One region of the Sphingomonas sp. GW821-FHT02B09 genome, then DNA from elsewhere that is predicted to be linked to it. Evidence: riboswitches for the same ligand, from Rfam matches in the RefSeq annotation. Region 1 holds a riboswitch; each other region holds the start of a gene.
What was found. Region 1 has a riboswitch for cobalamin ahead of cobW (cobalamin biosynthesis protein CobW). Riboswitches for the same ligand answer to the same signal wherever they lie in the genome.

Region 2: it holds a riboswitch for cobalamin, as region 1 does, so the genes downstream of both, AC07U4_RS15005 (TonB-dependent receptor plug domain-containing protein) here and cobW (cobalamin biosynthesis protein CobW) in region 1, are expected to answer to the same signal.
Region 3: it holds a riboswitch for cobalamin, as region 1 does, so the genes downstream of both, AC07U4_RS00750 (TonB-dependent receptor) here and cobW (cobalamin biosynthesis protein CobW) in region 1, are expected to answer to the same signal.

What each region holds. Positions count from the first base shown of each region.
Region 1 covers NZ_JBWKVV010000003.1:299,750-310,109, forward strand. The annotation lists gene tgt (tRNA guanosine(34) transglycosylase Tgt) at 155-1,291, shown strand; gene AC07U4_RS15805 (hypothetical protein) at 1,293-1,481, shown strand; gene AC07U4_RS15810 (DUF5818 domain-containing protein) at 1,816-2,019, shown strand; gene AC07U4_RS15815 (hypothetical protein) at 2,016-2,291, shown strand; gene AC07U4_RS15820 (metallophosphoesterase) at 2,293-3,426, opposite strand; gene AC07U4_RS15825 (hypothetical protein) at 3,477-3,683, opposite strand; gene AC07U4_RS15830 (response regulator) at 3,864-4,235, shown strand; cobalamin riboswitch at 4,475-4,705, shown strand; gene cobW (cobalamin biosynthesis protein CobW) at 4,886-5,929, shown strand; gene cobN (cobaltochelatase subunit CobN) at 5,939-9,193, shown strand; gene AC07U4_RS15845 (ferredoxin-like domain-containing protein) at 9,190-10,360, shown strand, end outside.
Region 2 covers NZ_JBWKVV010000003.1:119,791-130,150, reverse strand. The annotation lists gene kdpA (potassium-transporting ATPase subunit KdpA) at 1-1,497, shown strand, start outside; gene kdpB (potassium-transporting ATPase subunit KdpB) at 1,510-3,546, shown strand; gene kdpC (potassium-transporting ATPase subunit KdpC) at 3,596-4,162, shown strand; gene AC07U4_RS15020 (DUF4118 domain-containing protein) at 4,159-6,819, shown strand; gene AC07U4_RS15015 (response regulator transcription factor) at 6,819-7,502, shown strand; gene cobU (bifunctional adenosylcobinamide kinase/adenosylcobinamide-phosphate guanylyltransferase) at 7,596-8,117, opposite strand; cobalamin riboswitch at 8,146-8,349, shown strand; gene AC07U4_RS15005 (TonB-dependent receptor plug domain-containing protein) at 8,486-10,360, shown strand, end outside.
Region 3 covers NZ_JBWKVV010000001.1:167,464-177,823, forward strand. The annotation lists gene AC07U4_RS00740 (hypothetical protein) at 1-401, shown strand, start outside; gene AC07U4_RS00745 (PepSY domain-containing protein) at 535-1,926, opposite strand; gene AC07U4_RS00750 (TonB-dependent receptor) at 1,979-4,150, opposite strand; cobalamin riboswitch at 4,318-4,553, opposite strand; gene AC07U4_RS00755 (hypothetical protein) at 5,111-6,223, shown strand; gene AC07U4_RS00760 (sensor histidine kinase) at 6,379-7,758, opposite strand; gene AC07U4_RS00765 (sigma-54-dependent transcriptional regulator) at 7,761-9,131, opposite strand; gene AC07U4_RS00770 (UrcA family protein) at 9,342-9,653, shown strand; gene AC07U4_RS00775 (efflux RND transporter periplasmic adaptor subunit) at 9,723-10,360, shown strand, end outside.

The DNA of each region.
Region 1 (10,360 bases):
GATGCGGACGTTCGGCGAGGTGTCGGTTTGATCCGGTGTGACGAAGGAGCGAACGCGCGAAATCTCTCAGGTCGTTCCAGCCATCGTTCCATCGCCTTGCTATCGCACCCCGACGCTCGACACCGCGCGCCGGCTTCGCCAAAGCGGGACGATCATGTCCCCGCGTTTCGCCTTCACCATCGCCGCCAACGACGGCCGTGCCCGCACCGGCTCCATCCGGATGCAGCGCGGCACGATCCGCACCCCCGCCTTCATGCCGGTCGGCACCGCCGCCACGGTGAAGGCGATGAAGCCGGCGGACGTCGCGGCGAGCGGCGCCGACATCATCCTCGGCAACACCTATCACCTGATGCTGCGTCCCGGCGCGGAGCGGGTGGCGCGGCTCGGCGGGCTCCACGCCTTCATGGGCTGGGAGCGGCCGATCCTCACCGATTCGGGCGGCTATCAGGTGATGAGCCTCGCCGATCTCACCAAACGCTCCGAGGAGGGCGTGTCGTTCAAGTCGCATCTCGACGGCACCCGCCATCTGCTCAGCCCGGAACGCTCGATCGAGATCCAGCGGCTGCTCGGTTCCAACATCGTCATGGCGTTCGACGAACTGGTGCCGACCACCTCGACGCGCGAGGTACAGGCCGCGGCGATGGAGCGCTCGATGCGCTGGGCGAAACGGAGCCGCGCCGCGTTCGACGCGGGCGGCGATCATGGCGCCAACAATGCGATCTTCGGCATCCAGCAGGGCGCGCTCGACGAGGGGCTGCGCAAGGCGTCGGCGGACGCGCTCGTCGACATCGGCTTCGACGGCTATGCGGTCGGCGGCCTCGCGGTCGGCGAGGGGCAGGAGGCGATGTTCGGCTGCCTCGACTTCGCGCCCGCGCAGCTGCCGGCGGACCAGCCGCGCTATCTGATGGGGGTCGGCAAGCCCGACGATATCGTCGGCGCGGTCGAGCGCGGCATCGACATGTTCGACTGCGTCATGCCGACGCGGTCGGGACGGACGGGGCAGGCCTTTACCCGCGACGGGCCGATCAACCTGCGCAACGCCAGATTCGCCGAGGACCAGGGGCCGCTCGACGCCGAATGCCCCTGCCCCGCCTGCACGACGTGGAGCCGGGCCTATATCCATCATCTCGTCCGGTCCGGCGAGATTCTCGGCGCAATGCTGATGACCGAGCATAACATCTGGTTCTACGAACGCTTGATGGCGGACCTGCGACGCGCCATTGCAGCCCAGGAACTGACCCTGTTCGCGAACGCGTTCCGCGCGCGCTACAAGCGGGGCAAGGGAGAGTAATATGTCGGATCAGCCCAATGAGATTCTCGCCGCGGCCGCCGCGGCCAAGGCGCAACAGGATGCCGCCGCGAACACGCGCGATCCGTCGACCAAGAGCCATTGGCCGATGCGGATCATCGGTGTCGGCATCGGCTCCGCCGCGGTGGCGGCAGCGGTGCTGTTCGCCAATTCGGGCAAGAAGCGCGACTGACCGACCCGGAGCGCGGCATTGGTTGCGATTGCAAACTTTGCATGTTGAGCGCTACCATTTGCACTTGCGAGATCGGGTGCTGCGCTGCACAAAGAGCGTGCCTTTCAGGCATCCTCTCCTAAAAACTTTTACGGCCGGTCGTCTCGATCGGCCTTTCTTTTTGTCCCGATCTCCGGCAGGTTCCAGTTACCGGGTCTGGGCGGATCGAAAGAGAAACGGCAGGAGAGGAGCCGCCGGCAAGACCGGCAACGGCCCGACCGGTTGGGCAGGGGATCGAGCCTTCGGCTCTCCCCCGCCGCCTGTTCCGGCATCCCAGCACGAGGCCCAATTCCTTATGATCGCAATCGGAACCCGGGTCGATGAAACCGGCACGTTGATCCGCGACGGCGGCGCTTTCTACCTGCGCCGCGATTCGGGCGGGCGGTTCGAGCTGGAGCTGCACCGCACCCCGGTCGATCTGGTCGAGAAGCGCGTGCGGCTGGTCGGCACGTTGGTCGGGCCGGATCTGGTCAACGCCGACGGCGTGGCCCCGGTTTGAAGACTCCGCCCCCTTCCGACGATTATGCCCGCGGCCGGCGCGACGGATTGCGACTGGCGCTGGCGATCCTCGCCGTCGAAGAGGCGAAATGGGCGGCGTTGCTCGGCGAGAGCCCGTCTTGGCGGACCAATGCGACACGCGAGGTGCGCTACAAGACGCTCCAGGTCGCGCAGACCCGCGTGCAGACCGCGCTCAACCGTCTCACGCCGAAGGGCGAAGCGGCGGCGATCGACGCCGAACTCGCCGCCGCGCTCGACAAGCTCGGCCTGTAGCTCAGCCTCCGGCCGGTACGGCGCGGAGCGTGATCCGGGTGATCTCCGGCGGCCGGCCGAGGCGTAGCGCGAAGCCCGGCCACAGACCGGTGCCGTTGCTGACGTAGAGCGTCATGCCGTCCACCGCATAACGGCCCGACACGAAGCCGCCGTTCGCGGGCCTGAACAATCGGTCGAGCCCGACGATCATCCCGCCATGCGTATGGCCGGACAGTTGCAGCGCGACCCCACGCGCCGCCGCCCGACGCGCGTTGCGCGGCTGATGGTCGAGCAGGAGGACCGGCGCGCCCGGCGGGCGGCGCGACAGTGCGGCGTCGAGATCGGGGCCGGGCTCGCCATGCGACGGCGCGGAGGCGTCGGTGACGCCGGCGAGCACCAGCCCGTCGCCGCCACGCGTCAGCACGCGATGCGCGTTCGGCAGCATGCGAAAGCCGAGCCCGGCGAGGTGCCGCATCCAGCCGCCGTAATCGAAGAAATATTCGTGGTTGCCGGGAATGGCGTAGACGCCGTCGGGCGCACGCAATCCGGCGAGCGGGGCGACGTCGGCGCGGCGCATGTCGACCGATCCGTCGATGAAGTCGCCGGTGACGACGATCAGGTCGGCCCCCGCGGCATTGGTGCGATCGACGACGGCACGGGTCCAGCGCTGCGGAAACAGACGGCTGATATGCAGGTCGGTGAGCTGGATCAGCCGGTAGCCGTCGAACGACGGCGGCAGGTCGCGCACCGCGACGGTGATGTCGCGCACGGGCGGCACGCGGATCGCCCCGGCGACACCGATCGCAGCGAGCACCGTCGCGACGCCGGCGATGCCATAGCGGGCCGCATCGGGCGCCCCCACCACCTCGCGCCGCACCAGCATCGTAGCGAGCGTGCCGAGATCGAGCACGATCTGCAGCAGCGCGAGCAACAGGATGGCGCCGAAGGCCCAGTTGAACAGGATGACGATCGCGCGCGGGAATTCCGGCGCGAACACCGATCCCGACGAGAGGCGGCTCCATAAATGATATTGCGAGGCGGCGAGCAGCGTCACCGCGACGCCGCCCTTCGCCCAGAGCGGCAGGGACAGCGGCAGCAGCCAACGGGCGATGACGTACAGGGACGGCGTCGCAAAGATCAGGTGGAAGATCGTCATTCTCCTTGCGGCACCGTGCCGCCGCTGCCTCGCAAGCGCCGTCCCGTCGCTCAGCTCGGGTGGGCGGCGCTCTCGGCGGCGGCGTCGCTGGCATCGGTCGGCGTCACCGCGACCGCGCCGACATCCGCCTCGGCCTGTTCGGCGAGCTTCATCTGCTCATAGGCGATCTCGAGATCGGCGACACCCGATCCGGTCGGCTGGATCGGCAGGTCGCCGTAGCTTTCGGCGGGGCCATTCTGATCGGTCGTGTCGGTCATCATTCTCTCCTCGTGCGCGGCGTCAACGCACCGTGCCGGGGACCGGACGCATCGCCCGTCGAACATGGGGAAAATGACCTCTATCAGGAACTTAGATCAGCATGACGCATTAGGGGCCGGTTCGGGAGACGGCGTCGCCACCTCTGGCCTGCCGGCCCCCGGATACTGCCGGGAGCGGTCATGACCCATGTGCTGATCATCGAGGATTCCTATTTGTTCGGCCAGTTCGTCGCCGACGCCGCGGTGCTCGCCGGTGCCGGCAGCACGGAGATCGTGGAGACGCAGGAAGCGGCGGAAGCGGCGGCGCAGCGCTGCATGCCGGGCATGATCATCGCCGACGTCAAGCTCGTCCACGGCTCCGGGGTCCGTGCGGTCGAGCGGATCGCCAAGGGACGCCGCATCCCGATCCTCTACGTCACCGGCTATCCCGAACGCTGCGGCGAATGCCCGCCGGGATCGACGGTGATCGAAAAGCCGGTGTCGCACGATACGCTGCAACGCTCGATCAGCCGGCTGATCGAGGATGAGGCCGCACACCTCGCGGCGCATTGACGGGGCGGGGTGGAGCCGCCGCCGGCATGATGCGGCGACGGCTCCGACAGTCCTGGAGAACTGCACACGAAGGATCGGGAGAACCCTTCCTGCTGCGCACGGGCTCTAATGGTTAACGGCGGCAAGTCGACCGGAAACGGGCTATGTACGAAACCGTACACAGCGATCGCCGTCTCCGCCCGCCTGCGCGATTGGCAAAGCCGGCGGTAGCGGCTAAGTCGACCGGCGGCGCCGGTCTCCGGTGCCATGATCGCGTCGGTGCTCTTCGCAAGAGGGCGTAAATGGGAATGCGGTGCGGGGCCTCGGCTCCAATGCCGCGGCTGTCCCTGCAACTGTAAGCGGCGAGCGACGGACACATGCCTTCCCCCCGCGGGAAGGCGGCCACTGGCAAGGGTTCGCCCGACCCGGGAAGGCCGTGCCCCGAGCGACGACCCGCGAGCCAGGAAACCTGCCGGCGATAGGGTCGCTCTTGCTTCGGTCCAGGGGATGGCCGGGGCACGGTGTTCCGTCTGAGCGACGAAGACCCATGCGGTTGGCCCGCATCGGTGCGTGGCGCGGGCGACATGCGAAGCGCCCGTCCGTCGCTCGCGCATCGGCGATATGTGGCCCCACCGTGTTCTCGTCGTCGCGGCGCTCGCGAAGGAACATCCGTGGCCGATCCACAGCTCGCCAAGATTCCCGTCACCATCGTCACCGGCTTCCTCGGCGCCGGCAAGACGACGCTGATCAGCCATCTGATCCGCAACGCCAACGGCCGCCGGCTGGCGGTGGTGGTCAACGAATTCGGCACCTTGGGTGTCGACGGCGACATCCTGAAGGGCTGCGCGATCCCCGATTGCCCGGCGGAGAATGTCGTCGAGCTGGCCAACGGCTGCATCTGCTGCACCGTCGCCGACGATTTCATCCCGACGGTGGAGACCTTGCTCGCGCTCGACCCGCGCCCCGACCATATCCTCATCGAGACCTCGGGCCTCGCGCTGCCAAAGCCGCTGCTGAAGGCGTTCGACTGGCCGGCGATCCGCTCGCGCATCACCGTCGACGGCGTCATCGCGCTGGCCGACGCCGAGGCGGTCGCCGCCGGTCGCTTCGCTACCGATATCGCCGCGCTCGACGCGCAGCGCGCCGCCGATCCGGGGATCGACCACGAGACGCCGCTGGCGGAGGTGTTCGAGGACCAGCTCGCCTGTGCCGACATGGTGCTGCTGACCAAGGCCGACCTCGCCGGGCCGGAGGGCGTCGCCGCCGCCCGCGCGGTGATCGCCGCCGAGGCGCCGCGGCCGGTGCCGGTGGTCGAGCTGACCGACGGCGTGATCGATCCCGCGGTGATCCTCGGTCTCGACGCCGCGGCCGAGGACGACATCGCCGCCCGCCCCTCGCATCATGACGGCGAGGACGAGCATGAGCACGACGATTTCGACAGCCTCGTCCACGAAACCGGCGAGATCGACGATCCCGCCGATCTGGTCGCGCGGATCGAACGGCTCGCGCGCGAGTCCGACGTGTTGCGGGTCAAGGGCTATGCGGCGGTGCGCGGCAAGCCGATGCGACTGCTCGTCCAGGCGGTCGGCGCGCGGGTGCGGACGCAATACGACCGGCCGTGGCGGCCGGGCGAGGCGCGCGCCACCCGGCTGGTCGTGATCGCCGAGCGCGACCGCATCGACCCCGCGACGATCGGGCCCGTGCTGAACGGCTGAGCCGCCACGATGCACGTCGTCTTCCGCGAGAGCCACGGCCTGGAGGAGACCGCGACGCCGCGCGATCTCGGCCAGCGACCGGCGGATCTCGTCGTCCTGTCCTTCTCCGACAGCGACCTCGGCGCATTCGCCGCGGGCTGGCATGCCGCGCGCGGCGGCGGCGTGCCGTTGCCGTCGCTGCGGCTCGCCAATCTCGCCGATCTCGCGCATCCCCTGTCGGTCGACACCTATGTCGAGCGGACGCTGGCGGGTGCGAAGGGCATACTGATCCGGCTGATCGGCGGGCGGTCCTATTGGTCCTATGGCCTGCAACAGGTCGAGGCGCTGGCGCGGGCGCAGGGGATCGCGCTGGCGGTGCTCGCCGCCGACGGGCGCGAGGACGCCGCGCTGACCGCCGCCTCGACGGTGCCGGGCTCGACGCTCGGCCGGCTCGCCGCCTTGTGCGACACCGGCGGCGCGGTCGCGGCGCAGGCGGCTCTGGCGCAGCTCGCGCTCGCCTCGGGACTGGCGGCGGGACCGGTACGCGGCGTGCGTGCGGTTCCGCCGGTCGGCGGCTGGACGCAGGCGGACGGCGTCACTTGCCCCGCGGCGCTCGCGATGCGACCGGAGGCGCGGCCGCGGGTACTGCTCACCTTCTACCGCTCCTATCTGCTCGCCGCCGATCTCGATCCGGTCGCGGCGCTCGCCGAGGCGCTGGCGGCGCGCGGCTTCGACGTCGTCCCGCTGTTCGCGCCGTCGCTCAAGGATGCGCAGGCGCGCGGCTGGATCGCACGATGGGTCAAGGCGCTGGCCCCGGTCGCGATCGTCAACGCCACCGCCTTCTCGGCGCGCGACGAGACCGAGTCGCCGCTCGACGGCGCCGACGTGCCGGTCTTCCAGGTTGCGCTCGCCACCTCGACGCAGGCCGCCTGGGCGGAGAGCGCGCGTGGCCTGTCGCCCGCCGATCTCGCGATGCACGTGGTGCTGCCCGAGGTCGACGGCCGCATCTTCGCCGGGATCGCCAGTTGCAAGCAGGATGCGGTGCGCGACCCTGACCTCGACTACGCCCGCCGCGCGCATCGCGCCGACCCCGCCCGCATCGCGGCGATCGCCGATCGCGTCGCCGCCTGGGTCTCGCTCGGGCGGACCGCGCCGGCGGCGCGGCGGCTGGCGCTGATCCTCTCCACCTATCCGGGCAAGAGCCACCAGATGGCGCATGCGGTCGGGCTCGACGCGCTCGCCTCGGCGGAGGCGATGCTCGCCGATCTCGCCACGGCCGGACATGCCGCCGCCGCCGGCGCGCCGCTGGCCGCGGCCTTGGCGGCGGAGCGGCTCTGCTGGCCGGTCGTCGCCTATCGCGCCGCGCTCGCCGCCTTGCCGCCGGGGCTGCGCGACGATCTCGCCGCAGCCTGGGGCGAACCCGAACAGGATCCCGCGGTCGCCGACGGCGCCTTCCGCTTCGCCGCGACGCTGCGTGGCGCGACGCTGGTCGCGCTCCAGCCCGAACGTGGCACGCCCGCGACCCGCGCCGACGATTATCACGATCTGTCGCGGGTCCCCCGCCATGGCTATGTTGCTTTCTACCTCTGGCTGCGCAGCCGCGGGTGCCATGCGGCGATCCAGATCGGTGCGCACGGCACGCTCGAATGGCTGCCCGGCAAGGCGGTGGCGCTGTCCGACGCCTGCTGGCCGGAGGCGCTGACCGGGTCCTTGCCGATCCTCTATCCGTTCATCGTCAACGATCCCGGCGAGGCGGCACAGGCCAAGCGCCGCACCGCCGCGGTGACGCTCGGCCATCTGCCGCCGCCGATGATCGCGGCGGACGGCGGCGTGGGTCTCGGGCGGATCGAGACGCTGCTCGACGAATTCTCCAATGCCGACGGGCTCGACCCGGCGCGGCGTGACCGGTTGCAGCGCGACATCGCCGACGAGGCGCAGGCGATCGGCCTCGCCGCCGAACTCGATCTCGCCGGCGCGGCCACCGCCGCCGAGGCGATCACCCGCATCGACGCCTTCGTCTGCGACGTGAAGGACAGCCGCTTCGGCGACGGCCTGCACGTCTTCGGGCGCGGCGCGTGCGGCGCGGCGGAGCGCGACGGCCTGCTCGCCGCGCTCGCCGGCCGCCGCGTCGCCGCCGGCCCGGCGGGATCGCCGCACCGCGGCCGTACCGACGTGCTGCCGACCGGGCGCAACCTGTTCGCGGTCGATCCGCGCGCGGTGCCGTCGCGCTCGGCGCATCTGCAGGGCCAGCGGCTCGCCGACGAACTGATCCGCCGCCATCTGCAGGATCATGGCGACTATCCGCGCGGCTTGGTGGTCGACCTGTGGGGATCGGCAACGATGCGCACCGCCGGCGAGGAATTCGCGATGGCGCTGCACCTGCTCGGCGCCGCGCCGATCTGGGATACCGGCTCCGATCGCGTCACCGGCGTCGACATCCTGCCGCTCGCGCTGCTCGACCGGCCGCGGATCGACGTGACCTTGCGCATCTCCGGCCTGTTCCGCGACACGTTCGCGCCGCTGTGTACGCTGTTCGGTCAGGCGGTGCGGGCGCTGGCGGCGCGCGACGAGCCCGCCGACTGGAACCCGTTCGTCGGCCGTGCCGCTGCGCCGCGCGTCTACGGCCCCGCGCCCGGGTTGTACGGCCTCGACTTGAGCGAGGCTGCGGACACCTATACCGACGCCGCGCGCGCAATGGCGGGCGAGGCGTGGCTGGCGGCATCGTCCTTTGCCTTCGACGACCCCGACGCGCGCGCCGATGCCGCCGGTCTGCGCGCGCGTGTCGCCGCCGCCGACGCCTTCGTCCATTTGCAGGACCTGCCCGAAAGCGACCTGCTGCTCGCCGCCGATTATGCCGCGCACGAAGGCGGGTTCGCGGCCGCGCAAGCGGTCGCGGGCGGCCGGGCGGCGCTCTATCATCTCGATGCGCGCGATCCCGAGCGGCTGCGCGCACGCAGCCTGCGCGAGGAGATCGCCCGCGTCGTCCGCGGCCGGGCGACGCAGCCGGCGTGGATCGACGGCATGATGCGCCACGGCTTCCGCGGCGCCGCCGAGATCGCCGCGACGCTCGACCATCTCGGCGCCTTCGCGCATCTCGCACGCGTGGTGACGCCGGAGCTGATCGACCTCTATCACGACGCGACGCTCGGCCGCGACGCGGTGCGCGCCTTCCTCGCCGCCGCCAATCCCGCCGCGCTCGCCGCGATGGAGGCGCGCTTCGCCGCGCTGCATCGCTCGGGCCTGTGGCCGACGCGGCGCAACGCCATTGTGGCGTCGCTGGCATGAGCGTCGTACGTGGCTGGTGCCCGACCGCATGGCGGCCGATGGCGGCGGGCGACGGGCTGATCCTGCGCGTCCGCCCGCGGCTCGCCCGGCTGACGCCGGCGCAGGCGCGGACGATCGCCGTGGTGGCCCGCACGCATGGCAACGGCCTGATCGACCTCACCAACCGCGCCGCGCTCCAGTTGCGCGGCTTGCGCGAGGCGGACTGGCCGGTCGCGCTCGGCGCATTGGTCGCCGCCGGGCTGGTCGATCCCGATCCGGTCCGCGAGGCCCGCGCGCTGCTGGTCGCGCCCGACTGGCGGGAGGGCGACGACACGCATCGCATCGCCTGCGCGCTGCTCGACCGTCTCGACGCGCTGCCGCCGCTGCCCGGCAAGATCGGCATCGCGATCGACGCCGGCCGCGAGCCGGTGTTGACCGACAGTTCCGCGGACTTCCGGATCGAACGCGATGCGACCGGTGGGCTGATCCTGCGCGCCGACGGCCGCGCCGGAGGGTACGCGCTGACGCCGGGCGAGGAAACGACGGCGCTGATCGCGCTGGCGGAGTGGTTCGTCGTCAGCGGCGGCGTCGCGGCGGGACGAATGGCGCGGCATGTCGCCCCGTTGCCGGCGAACCTCGCGGGGGGTGCCACCACCCCCCGTGTTCCCGCGAAAGCGGGAACCCAGGACCAAGCAGGACATCGTCTTGTGGTATCCGGGGCTCTGGACTCCCGCCTTCGCGGGAGCACTGAAGGTGGCGTCGGCTTGCGCGAAGATCGCGCCTCCGCCGGGGACCACAAGACGCATCCGCTACGACCTACCCAAGGCACCGCGATCGGCCTCCCCTTCGGCCGGACCGACGCGGCGATGCTCGCCGATCTCGCCGACCGGCCCGGCGTCGCCGGCATCCGCGTGACGCCGTGGCGCAATTTGCTGGTCGAGGGGCTCGATCCCGCCGCCGCCGGCCTCCCCGCCTGCGCGGCTGCGGACCTCGCCGTCGACGCCTGCGTCGGCGCACCCGCCTGTCCGCAGGCGACCGTCGCGACGCGCGCGCTCGCGCTGCGTCTCGCGCCGCATGTTGCCGGACGGCTGCACGTCTCCGGATGCGCCAAGGGCTGCGCCCGCGCCGCCCCCGCCGACGTCGTCGCCACCGGCCGCGACGGCCGCTTCGATCTTGCCTTCCACGCCC
Region 2 (10,360 bases), 180 kb from region 1:
ATGCTGATCTTCAACGTCGCGCTGATGGTCTTCACTTATGCCGTGCTGCGGCTGCAGGGCGTGCTGCCCGGCAATCCGCAAGGGCTCGCCGGCCTGTCGCCCGACCTCGCGTTCAACACCGCGGTCAGCTTCACCACCAACACCAACTGGCAGAGCTATGGCGGCGAATCGACGATGTCGAACCTCAGCCAGATGCTCGGGCTGACGATCCACAATTTCCTGTCGGCGGCGACCGGCATCGCGCTCGCCTTCGCGCTGTTCCGCGGCTTCGCGCGGCGCGAGGCGAAGGCGATCGGCAATTTCTGGGCCGATTGCACGCGCGTCACGCTCTACCTGCTGCTGCCGCTGTGCGTCGTCTACACTGTGTTCCTGATCGCCAGCGGCGTGCCGCAGGCGTTCGCCGGCGTCGTCGACGTCACCACGCTGGAGGGCGCGAAACAGTCGCTGCTGCTCGGCCCGGTCGCCAGCCAGGAGGCGATCAAGATGCTCGGCACCAACGGCGGCGGCTTCTATAACGCCAACAGCGCGCATCCCTTCGAGAATCCGACCGCGCTGACCAACATGGTGCAGATGCTGTCGATCTTCCTGATCGGCTTCGGCCTTACCTGGACGTTCGGCAAGGCGGTCGGCAACACGCGGCAAGGCTGGGCGATCCTGTCGGCGATGGTGATCCTGTTCCTCGCCGGCGTCACCGTCACCTATTGGCAGGAAGCCGCGGGCAACCCCGTGCTCCATCACCTCGGCGTCGGCGGCGGCAATATGGAGGGCAAGGAGGTGCGCTTCGGCATCGCCGCCTCGTCGCTGTTCGCGGTGGTCACCACCGCCGCCTCCTGCGGCGCGGTCGACGCGATGCACGACAGCTTCACCGCACTCGGCGGGCTGGTGCCGCTGTTCAACATGCAATTGGGCGAGGTCGTGATCGGCGGCGTCGGCGCCGGCATCTACGGCTTCCTGCTGTTCGCGATCCTCGCGGTGTTCGTCGCCGGGCTGATGGTCGGGCGCACCCCCGAATATGTTGGCAAGAAGATCGAGAGCCGCGAGGTCAAGCTCGCGGTGCTGGCGATCGCGGTGCTGCCGCTGATGATCCTCGGCCTCACCGCCTTGTCGTCGGTGCTGGCGCAGGGGCTGGCCGGGCCGCTCAACAAGGGGCCGCACGGCTTCAGCGAGATCCTCTACGCCTTCACCAGCGCGGTCGGCAACAATGGCTCCGCCTTCGCCGGGCTGACCGCGAACACGCCCTATTACAACGGGCTGCTCGGGCTGGCGATGTGGGTGGGGCGGTTCTTCATCATCGTGCCGATGCTCGCCATCGCCGGCAGCCTCGCCGCCAAGAAGCACACGCCGGAAAGCGCCGGCTCGTTCCCGACTACCGGCGGCCTGTGGGTCGGCCTGCTCGTCGGCATCGTGCTGATCCTCGGCGGGCTCACCTTCCTGCCGGGCCTCGCGCTCGGTCCCATCGCGGATCATCTCGCCATGATCCACGGTCAACTCTCTTAGAAGGCGCCGCACATGGCACGCGCACACAGCAAATCCCTGTTCACCGCCGACCTGATCCTGCCGGCGATCGGCGATGCGTTCCGCAAGCTCGACCCGCGTCAGCTCGTCCGCAACCCGGTGATGTTCGTCACCGCCGTCGTCGCGCTGCTGCTCACCGCATTGCTCGCGGTCGGCAGCGACGGGCTGACCATCGGCTTCAAGCTGCAACTTGTCGTCTGGCTGTGGCTGACGGTGCTGTTCGGCACCTTCGCCGAGGCGCTGGCGGAAGGCCGCGGCAAGGCGCAGGCGGCCAGCCTGCGCGACGCCAAGGCCGAATTGCGCGCCAAGCTGCTAATCGGCGTCGCCGACGCCTGGGAGCTGGTGCCCGCCAGCCGGCTGTCGATCGGCGACGTGGTGCTGGTCGAGACCGGCGACCTGATCCCTAGCGACGGCGAGGTGATCGCCGGCGTCGCCTCGGTCAACGAGGCGGCGATCACCGGCGAGAGCGCGCCCGTGATCCGCGAGGCGGGTGGCGACCGTTCCGCGGTGACCGCGGGCACGCGCGTCATCTCCGACAGCATCCGGGTCCGGGTGACGGTCAATCCGGGACAGGGGTTCCTCGACCGGATGATCGCGCTCGTCGAGGGCGCCGAGCGGCAGAAGACGCCGAACGAGATCGCGCTGACCATCCTGCTCGTCGGGCTGACGATCATCTTCCTGATCGCCGTCGGCACGGTGCCGGGCTTCGCCGCCTATGCCGGCGGGTCGATCCCGGTGTCGATCCTCGCCGCGCTGCTGATCACGCTGATCCCGACGACGATCGCGGCGCTGCTGTCGGCGATCGGCATCGCCGGCATGGACCGGCTGGTGCGCTTCAACGTGCTCGCCAAGTCGGGCCGCGCGGTGGAGGCGGCGGGCGACGTCGACGTGCTGCTGCTCGACAAGACCGGCACGATCACGATCGGCGACCGTCAGGCGAGCGAGTTCCGCGCGGTCGCCGGGGTGAGCCCGAGCGAGCTCGCCGAGGCGGCGCTGCTCGCCAGCCTCGCCGACGAGACGCCGGAGGGCCGCTCGATCGTCACGCTGGCGCGCGAGCGCTTCGGGGTCGCCACCGCGCGGCTGCCCGACGATGCCGAGGTGATCCCGTTCACCGCGCAGACGCGCATCTCGGGCGTGCAGATCGGCGCGACCCTGATCCAGAAGGGTGCGGTCGATTCGATCCTGCGCGCCAATGCGGGCGCGGGCGAAACCGCGGCGGCGACCGAGCTGCGCCGCGCCACCGACGAGATCGCCCGCGCCGGCGGCACCCCGCTCGCGGTGGCGATGGACGGGCGGCTGCTCGGCGCGATCTTCCTCAAGGACGTGGTCAAGGCGGGCATCCGCGAACGCTTCGGCGAGCTGCGCACGATGGGCATCCGCACGGTGATGATCACCGGCGACAATCCGCTCACCGCCGCGGCGATCGCCGCAGAGGCGGGGGTGGACGACTTCCTCGCGCAGGCGACGCCCGAGGACAAGCTGGCGCTGATCCGCAAGGAACAGCAGGGCGGCAAGCTGGTGGCGATGTGCGGCGACGGCACCAACGACGCGCCTGCATTGGCGCAGGCCGATGTCGGCGTCGCGATGAACACCGGCACGCAGGCGGCGCGCGAGGCGGGCAATATGGTCGATCTCGACAGCGACCCGACCAAGCTGATCGAGGTGGTGGGGCTCGGCAAGCAGTTGCTGATGACGCGCGGCGCGCTGACCACCTTCTCGGTCGCCAACGACGTCGCCAAATATTTCGCGATCATCCCGGCGATGTTCGTCGCGCTCTACCCCGGGCTCGGCGTGCTCAACGTGATGGGGCTGGCGACGCCGCAATCGGCGATCCTCAGCGCGATCATCTTCAACGCGCTGATCATCCCGCTGCTCGTCCCGCTGGCGTTGAAGGGCGTGGCGTACAAGCCGATGGCGGCGGGGCCGCTGCTCGCGCGCAACCTCGCGGTCTACGGGCTCGGCGGGCTGCTCGCCCCCTTCGCGGGGATCAAGCTGATCGACCTCGCCGTGGGCGGCCTGGGACTGGCTTAACACGCAACATCTGCCCCTCCCGCGGGCGGGAGGGGCGAAAGGACCGACGATGACTTCCGATTTCACTTCCGCGCTCCGTCCCGCGCTCGTGCTGACGATCCTGTTCGCAGCCTTGCTCGGGATCGGCTATCCCCTTGCGATGACCGGTATCGGACAGACGCTTTTTCCCGCTCAGGCCAATGGCAGCCTCGTCACCGCCGGCGGCAGGGTGATCGGCTCGACCGTGGTCGGGCAGGCGTTCGTCAGCGACCGCTATTTCCAGACGCGGCCGTCGGCCGCCGGCAAGGGCTATGACGGGCTCGCCTCGTCGGGCTCGAACCTCGGCCCCGCCAGCAAGGCGCTGGTCGATCGCGTCACCCCCGACGTGGCGAAGCGCCGCGGCGAAGGCGTGACCGGGCCGCTGCCCGCCGATCTGGTTACTGCCAGCGGCTCGGGTCTCGACCCCGATCTGTCGCCCGCCGCGGCGCTGGCGCAGGCCCCTCGCGTCGCCCGGGTCCGTGACCTGCCGGTCGCGACGGTGCGTGCACTGGTCGAGCGCCAGGTGGAGGATTCGCCGTTCGGCGATCCGCACGTCAACGTGCTCGCGCTCAACCGGGCGCTCGACGCAGGCCGTTGAGCGACGCCGCCGCCCGCCCCGATCCCGACGCCCTGCTGCGCCACGCCGCGCAGGAGGGGCGCGGGCGGCTGAAGATCTTCCTCGGCGCCGCACCCGGCGTCGGCAAGACCTACGAGATGCTGTCCGAGGGCGCGGCGCGGGCGCGCGAGGGCGTCGACGTCGTCATCGGCGTGGTCGAGACGCACGGCCGCAGCGAGACCGAGGCGCTGACCCGCGGCTATACGATCGTGCCGCGGCGGATCGTGACGCACGAGGGCCATGGCCTCGCCGAGATGGATATCGACGCGATCCTGGCGCGGATGCCGCGGTTGGTGCTGGTCGACGAACTCGCGCACAGCAATGCGCCGGGCAGCCGCCACGCCAAACGCTATCAGGACGTCGAGGAGCTGCTCGCGGCGGGGATCGACGTCTATTCGACGGTCAACATCCAGCACGTCGAGAGCCTCAACGACGTCGTTGCCGGCTTCACCCGCGTGCGGGTGCGCGAGACGGTGCCCGACCGCATCCTCGAACTGGCCGAGATCGAGGTCGTCGATATTCCGCCCGACGAGCTGATCGAGCGGCTGAAGGCGGGCAAGGTCTATCTGCCGCAGGAGGCAACGCGGGCGCTCGCGCATTTCTTCTCCAAGACCAATCTGTCGGCGTTGCGTGAGCTGGCGCTGCGCCGCGCCGCACAGGCGGTCGATGCGCAGATGCTCGACCATGTCCGCGCGCTCGGCGTCGGCGGCACCTGGGCGGGCGGCGAGCGCGTCGTCGTCGCGGTCAGCGAGGCGGCGGGAGTCGAAACGCTGGTCCGCGCCGCCAAGCGGCTCGCCGACGCGTTGCACGCGCCGTGGACCGCGGTGTTCGTCGAGACGCCGCGCACGCAAGCGTTCGCCGCGGCGGAGCACCGCCAGGTCGCCAAGGTGATGACGCTCGCGACGCAACTCGGCGGCGCGGCGGCGGCGGTGCCGGCGCAGACCGTGCTCGCCGGGCTCAAGGCCTATGTCGGCGAGGCGCGCGCGACGCAGCTCATCGTCGGCAAGTCGACGCGCTCGCGCTGGTTCGAGCTGCGCCACGGCTCGATCGTCGACCGGCTGGTGCGCGAGGCGCCCGACATCGCGATCCACGTGCTGCCGATGCCCGCCGCGGCGCGTGGCCGCCGGGCGGCGCCGGTCGATCGCTGGGGCAGCCGCGGCGGCTATGTCTGGACCGGCGCGATGGTCGCGGCGGTGACCGGCGTCGCCAGCGCGCTGTTCCACATCCTCGACCTCGGCAACGTCGCCTTGCTCTATCTGCTGCCGGTGATGATGGCGGCGAGCCTGTTCGGCCTGTGGACCGGGCTGTTCGCCGGGCTCGCGTCGAGCATCGCCTATAATTTCTTCTTCCTGCCGCCGACCGGCACGCTGACGATCAGTAATCCCGAAAACGTCGTGTCGGTGCTGGTGCTGCTCGGCATCGCGATCGCGACCAGCCATCTGACGGCGCGGGTGCGCGCGCAGGCGGACATCGCCGCGGCGAGCGCGCGGACCAATGCGGCGCTCGCCGGCTTCCTGCGCCAGCTCACCCGGCTGAACGATCCCGTCGCGGTGGCGCAGGCGATCTGCGACGAGGTCGGGCAATTGTTCGGATTGCGCACGGTGATGCTCGTCGCCGAGGGGGCTGGGCTGGCGGTGCAGGCGGCGAACGGCAGCGACTATCGGCTCGAGACGATGGAGATGGCGGCGGCGCAATGGGCCTATGACGGCGGCGCGCCCGCCGGGCGCGGCTCGGCGACGCTCGCCGCCTCGCAATGGTTCTTCCAGCCGCTGGTAACCGGCGAGCGGACGCTCGGCGTGCTCGGCCTCGCCAACGAGGCGGGCGGCGATCCGCTGCGCCCCGACCAGATCCCGCTGTTCCTGAACCTGATCGAACAGGCGACTTTGGCGCTCGAACGGCTGCGGCTGGAGATCGAGACGCGCGACCTCGGCGCGATGCGCGAGCGCGAGCGGTTGCGCACCGCGCTGCTGTCGTCGGTCAGCCACGATCTGCGCACGCCGCTGACCGCGGTGATCGCGGCGGCGGCGCAGCTGCACCATGGCGCCACCCCGGATCTGATCGCGACGATCGAGGGCGAGGCGGCGCGGCTGCATCGCTTCGTCGCCAACCTGCTCGACATGGCGCGGGTCGAGGCGGGGGCGCTGACGCTGCGCATGGAGGCGGTCGATCTCGCCGATGCGGTCGCCGGCGCGGCGCATGACGCCCGCCGTGCGCTGGACGGACATGCGGTGCAGCTCGACGTGCCGCCCGACCTGCCGCTGGTCCGCGCCGACCAGCAATTGCTCCACCATTGCCTGCTCAACCTGCTCGACAATGCCGGCCGCTATGCCGATCCCGGCACGCCGATCCGCGTCGAGGCGCGCCATCGCTACGGCGTCATCCTGCTGTCGGTCGAGGACGAGGGGCCGGGCCTGCCGCCGGGGCGCGAGGCGGAGGTGTTCGACACCTTCCGCCGCTTCGCCGGTTCGGATCGCGCGATCGGCGGCACCGGCCTGGGGCTGGCGATCGTCAAGGCGTTCGCCGCGGCGATGGGTATCGGCGTCGAGGCCGCGAACCGGCAGGACCGGCCGGGCGCGCGCTTCAGCCTGTCCTTTCCGGCGGCATTGATCGTGCGCGACATGGTGGAGGAAGGCGACTGATGGCGGCCAAGATCTTGGTGGTGGACGACGAACAGCCGATCCGCCGGCTGATGCGCAACACGCTCGAACGCGCCGGCTATGCGGTGGTCGAGGCGATCAACGGCCGCGAGGCGCTGGCCGCCGTCGCCGCCGAGGTTCCCGACGCGGTGCTGCTCGACCTCGGCCTGCCCGATCGCGACGGGCTCGAACTGGTGCCGCTGATCCGCAAGGCGGGCGACGCGGTGATCCTCGTCGTCTCGGCGCGCGACGCGACCGATCAGAAGGTCGCGGCGCTCGATCTCGGCGCCGAGGATTATGTCACCAAGCCGTTCGACGGCGAGGAATTGCTCGCCCGGCTGCGCGCGGCGCTGCGCCACCGCGGCATCGATGCCGCGGCGACGAGCGTGATCCGCCGCGACGGGCTGGAGATCGACCTCGACCAGCGCCTCGTCCGGCGCGGCGGCGAGGCGTTCCACCTGACGCGCAAGGAACATGACGTGCTCGCGGTGCTTGCCCGCCACCCCGGGCGGGTGGTGACGCACCAGCGAATCCTTGCGGCGGCTTGGGGCGGCGACGACGATCCGCGGGTGGAATATCTGCGCATCGTCGTGCGCAACCTGCGCCTGAAGCTGGAAGAGCCGAACGCGACCGGGAGCGTGATCGCCAACGAACTGGGCGTGGGATATCGGTTGCTGGTGGGGTGAAAGAGGGGGGCGACCGTTCGCCCTGCGCTCGTCGAAGGGCAGGTGGGTCTCACCGTGCTTCGACAGGCTCAGCACGAACGGGTCAGGGGCGGATCAGTCCCTCCCCGGAAACGCCTGTAACGGCAGCACCATCCCGGCGGCGACGAAATAGACCTCGCGCATCGCAGCGGCGACCTGCTGGTTGAGCCGGCCGGCGGCGTCGCGGAAGGCGCGGCCGAGCGGATGGTCGGGGACGATGCCGAGCCCGACCTCGTTGCTGACGACGAACAGCGGCAGCGGGGTCGCGGCGAGCGCGGCGAGCAGGGCGTCCGACCGCGCCGCGACGTCGTGCTCGCCGAGCATCACGTTGGTCAGCCAGAGCGTCAGGCAGTCGATCAGGATCGCGCCATCCTCGATTGCGGCAACCGCTTCGGGCAGCGCGAGCGGGCATTCGACGGTCGTCCAGCGCGTGTCGCGGTCGGCGCGGTGGCGGGCGATCCGGTCGGTCATCTCGCCGTCCCACGCCTCGGCCGTGGCGAGATAGTGGAGCGGGCCGGCGCAGCGCTCGGCGGCGGCCTGCGCCAGCCGGCTTTTGCCCGAGCGGGCACCGCCCAGGAACAGCGTCTTGGCTGCGATCATCTTGCCTTCGTCTCCGCGGGGTTCTAGGGGCGCCGATGCGACAGGTTCCCAGAGATGGGATGAAAAGGGAACCCGGAAGCGAGCCTTGCAGCTCGTCAGCCGGGGCTGCCCCCGCAACTGTGACCGGCGAGCCCTGCTCCCCGCGCGCCACTGGATCATCCCGATCCGGGAAGGCCGGGCAGGGCGACGACCCGCGAGCCAGGAGACCTGCCCGTCGCGGTTGTCCTTCGTCCGGACGGGGTGTGCCGGCGCGATCGAGGGTTTCCTCGCGAGACGACGATGTTGGGGGCGTTGCGCGGCGGACAGACCGGTTCCGGCGAAATCGCGGTGCGTGCTCCCGTTGTTGCAACGAGGGGGAAACCATCGTGAAGAACTACGCCTGTCTCATCCTGCTGCCGTGCATCGCGGCCGCGACACCTGCCTTCGCCCAGACCGCGCAATCGACCAGCGGCCTCGAGCAGGTCGCCGACGCCGGCAGCGACATCCTCGTCACCGCCAATCGCGAGGCGCGACCCGCGTCCACCGTCGGCCAGGCGGTGACCGTCCTCGACACCGCGACGATCACCCAGCGGCAGGCGGTGGTCGTCGCCGATCTGCTGCGCCAGACGCCGGGCGTCAGCGTGACGCGCAACGGCGGCGTCGGCACCGCGACCTCGGTCAACATCCGCGGCGCGGAGAGCGACCAGACCGTCGCGCTGATCGACGGGATCAAGCTCAACGATCCCTCGTCGCCGGGCGGCGGCTTCGACTTCGGCGGGCTGCTGATCGGCAATATCGCGCGGATCGAGGTGCTGCGCGGCGCGCAATCGGTGCTGTGGGGCAGTCAGGCGATCGGCGGCGTCGTCAACCTCATCACCCGCCAGCCGACCGAGCAGGTCGCGGTCAACGCGCGCGTCGAGGGCGGCTGGCACGAAACCGGGCAGGGCTTCGCCAACGTCTCTGGCAAGATGGGGCCGGTGTCGGCGAGCCTGGGCGGCGGTTATTACACCACCGAGGGCATCTCGGCCTATGCGCCCGGCACGGAGCGCGACGGCTATCGCAATTATGCGGCCAACGGCAGCCTCGGCATCGCGTTGGCGCCGACCGTCTCGGTCGATGTGCGCGGTTTCTATTCCAACGGCCGCACCGATATCGACGGCTTCCCGCCGCCCACCTTCGCCTTTGGCGATACGCGCGAATATGGCACGAGCGAGCAATGGACGGGCTATGCCGGACTCAATGCGGCGCTGTTCGACGGCCGGTTCCGCAACCGCTTCGGCTATGCGCATACCGATACCGACCGGCACAATTACGATCCCGACGGCACGCCGACCGAGACCTTCGCCGGCAAGGGGCGCAACGACCGGATCGAATATCAGGGCGTCGCCGATCTTGGTTCGGCGGTGTTCGCCACCTTCGGCGCGGAGCGCGAGGTGTCGCGCTTCACCACGGCGAGCTACGGCGGACCGGTGACCCGGGGGCGGGCGCGGATCTTCAGCGTCTACGGCCAGCTCGCGGTGACGCCGGTCGCCGGGCTGACCGCGACCGGCGGCGTGCGCCACGACGACCACAGTATCTTCGGCGGAGCGACGACCGTCTCGGCCAGCGGCGTCTATTCGCCCAACGATGGCGCGACCACGTTCCGTGCAAGCTATTCCGAGGGGTTCAAGGCGCCGACCCTGTATCAGTTGCAGAGCGAATATGGGAATGCGCGGCTCAACCCCGAACGCTCGCGCGGCTGGGATGCGGGCGTGGCGCAGAAGGCGCTCGACGGCGCGGTCGAGGCGAGCGCGACCTATTTCCGCCGCACCTCGTTCGACCTCATCAACTTCGTGTCCTGCGACACGTCCGTGGGGATTTGCGCCGACCGGCCGTTCGGCACCTATGACAATGTCGCGCGGGCAAGGGCGCAGGGCGTGGAATTCGCGCTGACGCTGCGCCCGGTCGAGGCGCTGACGGTCAGCGCCGCCTATACCTATCTCGATGCCAAGAACCGTTCGACCGGCACCGCCAATGCCGGCCGCGACCTGGCACGACGGCCGGATAACAGCGTGTCGGTCAACGCCGACTATCGCTGGCCGTTCGGGCTGACCACCGGCGCGACCGTCACCGCGGTGGGGGACAGTTTCAACAACGCATCCAACTCGCAACGGCTCGACGGCTATGTCGTCACCGACCTGCGCGCGTCCTTCCCGATCGTCGATCATGTCGAGGTCTATGGCCGGATCGAGAATGCGTTCGACCAGCGTTATCAGACGATC
Region 3 (10,360 bases), on a different contig from region 1:
GGGTGGCCGATCCTGTTCTCGCCCGTGTCGCGCCCGCGGTTATTGGCATCGCCGGTTACTATGCCGTTGTTCGCGTCGCCGCAGGAATGCTGTCGCCCATGCTCAACGGTGCAGATGTCGCTGCGCAGGCACGGCGGTATGCAGTCATCGCGTGGATGACGACAGGGGTGATCTCGGCGGCTGCTGCGCTCGCTGCGGGCAGCGACTGGCGCTCTACGATCGGCGCGTCGATTGGGGTCGCACTCGGCGGTAATGCCGGCCTGTTGAGCATGGGTCGGTTCATTAAGCCAACGGCTGCCGCATCGACAACCACCCTTCCGCCGAATTGGCTGCTGCGCGTGGCTGCCATCCTCGGGACGGTAGCGTTTGTCGCGATCCTGGGGCCGGGGATCGCCTTGTAGCGCAACGGACCAGAGACTTCGCCGATTGGTCGCGGAACTGCCTGCGGCACTGCCTCCCCCTTGGACATGGACCAGTGTCTGGAGTTGAGAAGCGGGGGAGGGCACTCGAATGGCCGGGAATGGATCGGACCTGTCATCGCCGGAGCCGTTTCCATCCCAGCCAGATGCCGCTTATCGAGGTGATCGTGCCGATGACGGAAGCCAGCCAGATCAGTACGTCCCAAACCGGTCGGTGCAGAGTGAGCGCGGTGAGATCCCATTTGTGGAGGAGATCGAATGCCCAACGATATGCTCGCTGCCGCGCATCGACGCTCTTCAGAATTTCGCCGGTAGCGGGATCGATGTAAAACCAGGTCTGTGCCGGATCAGCGAGACGCAGCCGCAACACCGGCAGTCGTGGCAGGGTCGCGACCGCATACCAATATGCATCGGGCGCCGTCAGGCGATCAACGGTAAGCGATGGCGTGGGTCCTGCTAGTCGACGAGCCCCAGCGATGATGGCTTGTCCGGTCGGGCGCGATGGCGTGAGCGTTACGGCACCCAATGCCAATCGTCGGCCATCGCGATAGGAGAGCACCACGAGCGGCGTCCTGGCGTTGTCGATAAGTTGCGCTGTCACCGCGCCGGCCCCGACGGCACGCAGCCGGTCGAGCGATACGACCGGCATCTGATCGGAGGCTTTATAGACACGCATCGCCGCCCCGTCCGGTTCCGTCCCAGCAAACAGATGGCCGGGGTCGACCGATAGCCACCCGCTGAATATCCACGCGATCAGGAAGACGCCACCCACCATCCCCGCGACATGATGCCAGAGCATCCAGCCGTTGTAGGGCGTCATGCGTCCGCCCTTGAAGCGGCGTGCGCCGACACGGGTGCGCAGAATGCCAATCCATATCCCCGCGACGGCTGCGGCGATGCAGGGGCCGGACACCCACAGCACGACCTGACGCCAGGCCGTTTGATCCTGCCGCAGCACCGTCGGATAAAGCCAGTGCGGCACCGAACCGATCCAGTTCCAGAAACGCTCGCGGCGTGTCGTTGCCTGCACTACGGCGCCCGTGCTCGAGGACACATAGACCTCCGTTCCGGACGCGTCCGCGAGCGCGACCTTCCAGAGCGGTCGATGTCGATCAAAGCCGCCGGCGACTGTCCACTGATCGCGAGTGAGTCGTTCGACGTGCGTCGTCGGCGCGTTTCCGAAGCGACCGGCAACCCGACTGGCGTAACGAACATCGACTGGTCGCAAGACGGCACCGCGATGCGCCGAGACCGTGGTGTGCGTGCCGTTCCACCCCGTCACGCGCCAGACAGGCATGCCGTCGCGCATGTCGAGCAGCAGCTCCTGCGGCAATCGCCCTCGCTCAAGCGGGGGCGGGACGTCTACCGCTGCCCAGTCGATCGCCTCGCCCCCAGCCAGCCTTTCGGCTGGCGAGAGGGAGGGATAGGGCACGTAGAGCATCACCAGCCCGGACAGGAACCACATGGCGAAGAACAGGCAGCTGGCGATGCCGATCCAGCGATGCACGAGGTAGAGCCAGCGCCGGGCAATCTTGCCAGGTGCCGGCCACCTGACGGCGTTAAAAGATCGCACGAAGCGAGACGTCGACCGAGCGGGGACGGCCAAGCACCCATTGCTGGTTGTTGTACGTGCTGATCGCATAGTCCCGGTCGATCAGGTTATAGGCGTGGATATCGACCGCGAGGTGCGGCGTCACCGCATAGGACAGCGTGGCATCGAGCGTGATGTAGCCGGGAACGCGGAAGCGGTTGGCGTTGTCCGAATAGCGGCGCCCGACGTAGCGCAACCCGACGCGCGCCTGCAGCGCGCGCGTGGCGGTCCAGCGCAGCCAGAGATTGGCGAGCGTCTCGGGTACGTCCGGCGGGGTATTGCCATCGAAGCGCGTGCCGCCCGAGAGGAAATCGTCGAACGTCGCGTCGAGCACGCTGCCGTTGGCATCGATGCCGATACCGTAAGGCAGATCGAGCGACACCGCGGCTTCGATGCCCTTGGCCGATCGCTGGCCGACCTGCTCGATCGGGCTCGATGGGGTCAGTTGCGCCAGCAGGCGTTTCTTGACGATGCGGTAGGCGGCCAGCGTTGCGGTGCCGCGGCCGTCAAGGAACACAGCCTTGGCGCCGACTTCGACCTGGTCGCCCACCGCGTTGCTGAACTGCACCTGCCCGGTCGAATAGGTCGTCAGCGTCCCCAGCGGGTCCACGCCGGTGGCATATTGCGCATAGAGCGAAACGGTCGAGGTCGGTTGGTGGACGCTTCCCACCCGCCAGGTCGCATGGTGCAGATGCTTGGCGAGCGCGAATGTCTCGGTAGCGACGCCTCCCGGATAGTCGATCGACCAGCGGCGTATCGTGTCCCGCTCGTAGCGCAGGCCGGCGACGATCGAGACGTGCCTGCCGAGCGTCAGCCGATCCTCGGCAAAGACGGCATATTCGTTGGTCCGCGTGCGATAGCGTGGCGCGATGCCCTGTGTATCGATGATGCGGCCGGGATCGAAAGCCAAGGGATCGACCTCGGAAATCTGCGGGGCCGAACCGAAATTGTGCGAATAGGTCAGCTTGATGAGGTTGACGTCGAAACCCACGACAAGCGCGTTGCCGACGCCTTCGGCGATGCCCGTCTTGAGCGTCACGCTGCCCTGATCGCCCCACTGCGTCTGATCGTGGACGATCCCGGTCATGTCGGTGCGCAGGATGCGGCCGGGGGTGCCGACGTTTCCGCTGCCGTTGGGGCACGCGCCGTCCGCGGCGATCCAGCAATAGCTCTCGAGGTTTAGCCACGAGCGTCTGGACGTCAGGCGATAGGCCTGGTTGCTGACGGTAAGCGCATCGCTCGCCGTCCAGTCGACCTGCAGACTGGTACGGTTGTCACGGTAGCGGATGACGCCGTCGCGTGTGTTGTAGTTCCGTTCCCGGAGCCCGTGGACGAGCCGGCCGTCGATCAGCGGCGTGCCGAAATAGCGCATCGGCTTTTGGTCGCCGTAGTCGTCGCGCGCGGTGACGACGAGCGTGTCGGTCGGCGCCCAGCGCAACGTACCCGACACGGCATAGCTGCGCGACCGGCCGCGATCGACATAGCCGTCCGATCGGCGATAGCTGCCATCGATGCGATAGGAGAGGCGCTCGGTGGCTGGTCCGCCAGCGCCCGCTGCGACATGGAAGCTGTCCTGCGAGCCATGGCCGAGCTCGCCTTCCACCTGGGTCCGCTGCGTATCGGGTTTGCGCATCAGGACATTGACCGCACCGCCAAGCGCGCCCTGGCCGTACAGCACGGAGGCCGGACCGCTCAGGATGTCGATGCGCTCGACCATCCACGGATCGGTCGGAAAGGTGATCGTGCCGGCGGCCGGAAACAGCCGTACGCCGTCGATGAGCTGCAACACCGATCCCTGACCGTTGAAGCCACGCGCGGCGAGCGCGGTGCCGCCGTTACCCGGATTGCCGGCGTTGCTGATGCCGGGCGCCCGGCTTTCCGCATCGACCACGGACATGTCGCCACGCGCGCGGATCGTCGCGCCGTCGATGACCGTGATCGTTGCCGGGGTCTCGAGCGGCGTGAGGCCCAGGCGGCTCGCGGTGGTATTCGGTTCGGTGAGCGCGTCACGGCTATTCTGGCCGACGATCAGGATGTCCTCGTCGCCGGCGGTGGCCGTGGACTGGGCGTCGAGCGGACCTGCGAAGACGGGCGACAGCAAAGCGCCCGCGAACGCGAGGCGGGATGACAGGAACGGCATTACGATAATCCCCGGGCGTCGAGCGAACCCGGCAGGGACCTTCCGCGAACGGCCGACATCCGCGCCGGCCGGACGCCATCGCGACCGGCACGCATGCCCGTGCGGTCCCCACCGCACACGTCGTCGCTCGACGGAGTACCGTGCCGCGGCCACCCCCTGGGCCAGGCAAGAGCGACCAGACGCCGGCAGGTCTCCTGGCTCACGGGTCATCACACGATGCACGGCCTTCCCAGGCCCGCTGACTTACGTCCGGCCCAGTGGCTGCCCCTTCCGTGCAGGAAGAAGCGATATGCATCGCGCTCGCCGCTTACAGTTGCAGGGACAGCCTCGGATTCAGGCAGCGAACCACCTTCACCGCGTTCCCTATTAAGCCCCTCTCGGGGCACCGACGCGATCATGCCGGCCCGCTCGCATGGAACAGGTCGACGATGACTGTGTATATCGGCGGAAACCGTCGTGCAACCGGACGACGCTACGATCGCAAAGGTCCAGACGGAGAGACGGCCCCCTTTATGACTGTCGGAAGTTCGGGAGCCACCGAAGGGGGCGGGAATGACCGCGCTTGGGTCTACCCGGTAACAGTGCCACTTTTCGGATTCTCTGGTCGTTCGAGTCTAGATCGCAGTGTCATCGAAAAGCACCAACTTCTCGCAGTAAGACGACAGCTATCTGAAGGCGAGCGCCTACAGGCATCCGGGCAGCAGTTGCCCAGTGTTCACCTTGATTGACGGTCCGATCAGCCCTGTTACCCTCCACCTTGCGGCTTTCAAGAACGAGGACGCATCGCTGGGAGATCATCGCATCATGTTTCGTTGCCAGATGGTTAGTCGCAAGACGCTACTGTCCGCTACCGCCTTGTGCGCCACCGTCGCAACGGCCTAAGTTCCGCTCGCTACCGTCAGGGCGGCTGATCCTGCGCCGAAGGCAAGCGGCGTCGTTCTAATCAAGCCTTACGCGACGGTGACGCCGAAGGAGGGAACCCTGAACGACTTCAGGCTCAAGGCACTCGCCAGCGTCGATGCGGAACACCCGCTGACGGGTGACCCCAATCTGCAGACCCTCAGCCTGTTTGGACGCGAGGATCTGATTGCCGCGACCAGCGACGACTATCAACCGACCACCTGTGCTCCAGCAATGGGCGCCGGGGACGCGAGAGACGAGATAGTGAAGCAGGCCCGCAAGACGTCGCTGGTCATTATCAACGAAAGCCACGAACGTTCCGAGCACCGCGGCTTCACAACGGAGTTGCTTGCTCCCTTGCGTGCCGAGGGTTATTCCGCGCTGGCGATCGAAGCGCTTTCCAACCCGGAACCGGGCACTCCGCCAGAATACTATCCCTCCTTCATGCGTAAGCCGAGCCCGGCACAACTCGAAGATGAAGATGGCTATTATCTCGGCGAAGCGGAGTTCGGCCGCTTGGGACGGATGGCGAAGCGACTGGATTACAGTCTCGTTCCCTACGAAGCTCCGCATAATGATCAGGACGCCAAGATGTCCCCGTCGGAGAGCATCGCCCGGCGTGAAGAGGCGCAGGCGACCGCTCTCGCCGCCTGGATCGATGCCCATCCAGGCGTCAAGATGATCGTCCATGTCGGGTATCACCACGCGACGGAAGTACCTACAGCCAAGGGCGACCGCTGGATGGCGACGCGCCTCAAAGCCAAGACCGGGATCGATCCGCTCACCATCTCGCAGACGACCTGCCGCGGTGGCGGCAAGGTTCGCCGGCTTGCCGTCCTCCCGGCCGACGAACCCGCCGGCACGTTCGACCTCGTCATCGATCACCCTTCCGCCCGTTTCGCTCGCGGCCGCCCCGTCTGGCGGATCGCGGCGGGCGACATGCTGGTCAGCATCCCTGCGGAACTCTACCCGATGAAAGGCTGGCGCGTGATCGAAGCCAGGCCCGAGGACGAACAAACCTCCGCCGTGCCGATGGACCGGGTAGCGATCCGCCCCGGCGAGGACATTGCCCTCATGCTGCCGCCGGGCCGCTACCGATTACGGGCCATCGATGTCCAGCAAGAGGCCAAAAGAGAAACCCTGTCCGGCGCGAAGGATAAGGTGACACCGTAGCGGTGGGCTTCTGTTCGCGCCCACGTCCTGACGTTCGAAGCCATAAAGTCAGTCTTCAGAAGCGGTCAGACCGGGGAGACGAACGAGCGGCCGAAGGTAGGAAGCCGAAAACTGTTCGAGAATTTCCGTAACTGGGTCGTCTCTCCGAATGTGGTTCATGCCATCTTGTCGATCAAGCCTGCACCCCGGTCTCGCGCGTGCGGGGGTAGCCGAATTTCGATTCGACTGGGTTGTTGTTCGCCGATGCCGATCTGTCCGCCGTGAAGCAAAATCACCTGTCGGGCGAAGCTGAGGCCGATGCCGGTGCCTGTGCGCTTGGTCGTGAAGAAGGGGAGGAAGACGTCGTGGAGCAAATGCGCGGGCACGCCCGGTCCCCCGTCCGACACGCTGAGCGTGATCTCGCCGTCGGACCCAAGCGCGGCGGTGACGCGGATGGCGACACCGTCACCGGCCGGGGCCGCTTCGGCGGCGTTCTTTAGGAGGTTGAGGAAGACCTGGGTGAGGAGTGCCGCGTCGCCGTCGATCGCAGGCATCTCGGGCGCGACCGAGATGTCGACGCGCGCGGTCTCACCGTGCGGCGTCGCGCGGAATAGGTGGATGACGCGGCCAAGCCATTCGTCCACCACAATGGGGGTACGGACGAGCGTCGGCGCCTCGCTGAACCCCTTGTAGCTCTCGACGAATTGCTCGAGCTCGGCGGCGCGACGGGCGAGCGCGGCGACGGCGAGCCGCGCGTCGGCGATCCCCGGGGCGAGGTCGGGTGCCACGCCCGCAATCAGCCGATCGGCGGTGGCGGCGAGCGACACGACCGGAGTCAGCGAATTCATGATCTCGTGCGTCAGCACGCGAACGAGGTTGACCTGCGCGTCAAGCTCGGCGCGGTCGAGCTCGGGCTGGACGACGCGGACGGCGACGATCCGGCGGCGGATGCCGCCCGCCTCCATCAGCGTCGCATCGAGCGACACCCGCTGCGGCATGCCGCCGCCCGCGAGCACCGACAGCCGGCTGCTCCCCGGCGCAACGGCGGCGAGATCGGCGAGGAAGGCGGGGCCGGACGGCGCCAGCCCGGCGAGCGGCACGTCGCCGCTCCGACGGAATAGTCGTCGTGCCGCCTGATTGGCGAGCGTGACGCGATCGTCTTCGCCGAGCACCAGCATCGCGACGGGTGCGCCGTCGGCCAACGACTCGGCAAAGCGCGTCGACGCGGCGCTCGCCGCGCGCTCGTCGCGGAGCCGTGCCAGCGCGCGCTCGTAGGCAATGCCGACCCGGTCGAAATGCGAGCCGCGCCGCGGGCGCAGGAACGACTGGGTCAGGTCGCCGCGCGCGAGAGCGCCGACGAAGCGGGCAAGGTCGGCGTTGCCCTGGTCGACCAGCTGCCACAGCGAGACGAGCGCCGCCACCGCGGCGAGCCCGGCGAGGAGCGCCGCGACGGGCGCGCGGCCCCAGACGGCGAGCAACGCCGTCAGCACGACGGCCACGAACAGCGCAGCGGTGCGCCACACCAGCCGGGTCGCGAAGCGGCGCCTAGAGGTCATGGTCAGAGGCCATGCTTCTCCATGCGGCGGTAGAGCGCGCCGCGCGACAGGCCGAGCTCCGCCGCGGCGGTCGAGATGTTGAAGGCGTGTTTCTTGAGCGCCTGCTCGATCAATTGGCGCTCGGCGCGGTCGAGGTTGAGGTCGTCGGCCGCGGGGAGCACGATCGGCTCGGCCGCCGCCGGCATCGTATTGGGGGCGGTGCGACCGAGCGGGAAGTCGGCGAGCGCGTAGGCGCTGCCCTCCGCCAGTATGACGGCGCGCTCCGCGGCGTGGCGCAGCGCGCGGACGTTGCCCGGCCAGTCATGCGCGGCCAGCGCGGCGAGCACGTCGGTAGGCAGCGCACGCTCGGGCTTGCCGTATCGCCGGGCATAGTCCGCGAGGAAGGTCGCGAGGAGGATGGGCACGTCCTCGTGCCGCTCGCGCAGCGGCGGCAGCTCGATCTCAACGGTGTTGAGCCGGAAGAGAAGATCGGGACGAAAGCGGCGGTCGTCGGCGAGGTCGGCATTGGTCGCCGAGACGACGCGCACGTCGATGTCGATCGCGCGGTTGGCGCCGACCGGCGTGACGCGGCGCTGCTCGAGCGCGGACAGGAGCTTGGGCTGGAGATGGAGCGGCAGGTTACCGATCTCGTCGAGGAACAAGGTGCCGCCGTTCGCCGCCTGCAAGCGCCCCATCCGGTCGGTGCGCGCGTCGGTGAAGGCGCCCTTGACGTGGCCGAACAGCTCCGAATCGAACAGTGTCTCCGACACCGCGCCCAAGTCGACGGTGACGAGGTCGCGGTCGGCGCGGCGCGACAGCCGGTGGATCTCGCGCGCAACCAGTTCCTTGCCGGTCCCGTTCTCACCCAGGATCAGGATGTTCGCCTCGGTCGGCGCCGCCTTTTCGATCAGCGAGTGGACGCGCGCCATGGCGGCCGAAGTGCCGAGGAGCGGCGACGTTCCTGCCGTCGTCGGCGCCGCCTCGCCGCCGTTCCGCCGCGATCGACCGAGCGAAGCGGCATTGCGGACGGTGGCGAGGAGCCGATCGTTGTTCCACGGCTTGGACACGAAGTCGGTGGCGCCATGCTTCATCGCCGCGACCGCGACCGCGACGCTGCCGTGCGCGGTGATCATGACGATCGCCGTGGCGGGGTCGACCGTCTGCATCTCGGCGAGCCAGCGGAACCCCTCCGCTCCGTCGGTCGCGCCGCGGGCGTAGTTGGCGTCGAGCAGCACGACGTCGGCGTGGCGCCGCCGCAGCGCCGCGACCGCATCGGCCGGACTGGTCATCGTCGCGACCTCGGCGAACAATGGCGCCAGGAGGAGGCGGGCGGAGAGCAGGATGTCCTCGTCATCGTCGACGACGAGGCAGAGATCGTAGCGGGAAGCGTTCATCGGCGCAGCTGTGGTCATGTCGCGCCAACAATCAAGATGCGTGCCAGTGGCCAGTTCCGGACAGCGATCGTGCGGAACCGGACGCGCCAGCGTGACCGCCGCCCGGGTAGGATCAAGGAAGGTACGAGTTGTTGGTGCTTCGGCAAGGTTGGCACGCTCCATGCTCTATGGTCACCGTCGACCGCAAACGTCGACGGAAAGGATCATCGCATGACCACGTTCCGCAACCGCATCGTCTTCGCCTGCCTCAGCCTCGCGGGCACTGCCGGCTTGATGTCGTTCTCCGACCCCTCATCGGCCGCCTCGATCGGCGAGGCGCGCCAGGCCACGGTCGTCACCGCCGACCTCAATCTCGCCGCCGCCGCCGGGCGGGCGACCTTCGATCGTCGCGTCGCCGCCGCCGCCGACCGAGTCTGCAGCCAGCCGACCCGCACGATCGAGAGCAACGAGACGGCCTGCCGCCGCGACGTACTGGCGCAGGCACGCCGCGACGCCGGGATCGCCGATGTCGAGAGCAACTGAGCGGGGCGGGCGTCGTCCGGAACCGGACAGCGCCCGTCCATATCCGGACACCGGCATGGATCATCGGCCTTGATCGTCTCCTCTCCCTCCGCTCCGGCGAGCGGTGCCGACATGGACCGCCGCGTCGAGCGACGCCGCGGCCTCGGTCGCCGACAGAAGCTCGTCGGCGGCGGCATGCTCCTCGTCCTCGCGCTCGCCGCGCTGTGGTGGCTGCTGCCGTCAGCGAATTCGACCGACGTGGCCACCGCCGACGTCGAGACCGGCGCCGTCGCCCGCGTGCCGTTCGACGACATCGTTCCCGTCCGCGCCACCGTCGCGCCGAGCGTCTCGACCTTCGTCGGCGTGATCTCTGGTGGCCAAGTCGAGCGGCTGCTGGTCCAGGACGGCGCGGCGGTGGTCGCCGGGCAGCCGCTGGCGACGCTTGCCAACCCGCAGCTGAAGCTCGACATCCTGACCCGCGAGGCGGCGATCGCGTCGCAGCTCGGCACCGTGTCGGGAGAGGACCTGAGCCTCGAGCGCGGCGCGCGCGACCGTGATACGCAGGTAGCAGGCGCCGACTACGACCTCATCAAGGCGCGCCGCGACCTGCAGATCCGCCAGCAGCTCCACGATCAGGGCTTCGTCTCCGATGCCGGGCTTAAAAGCTACCAGGAGGAGGCGATTTATCAGCAGAAGCGATCCGCGCAACTCCACGCCGCCGAAGGCGC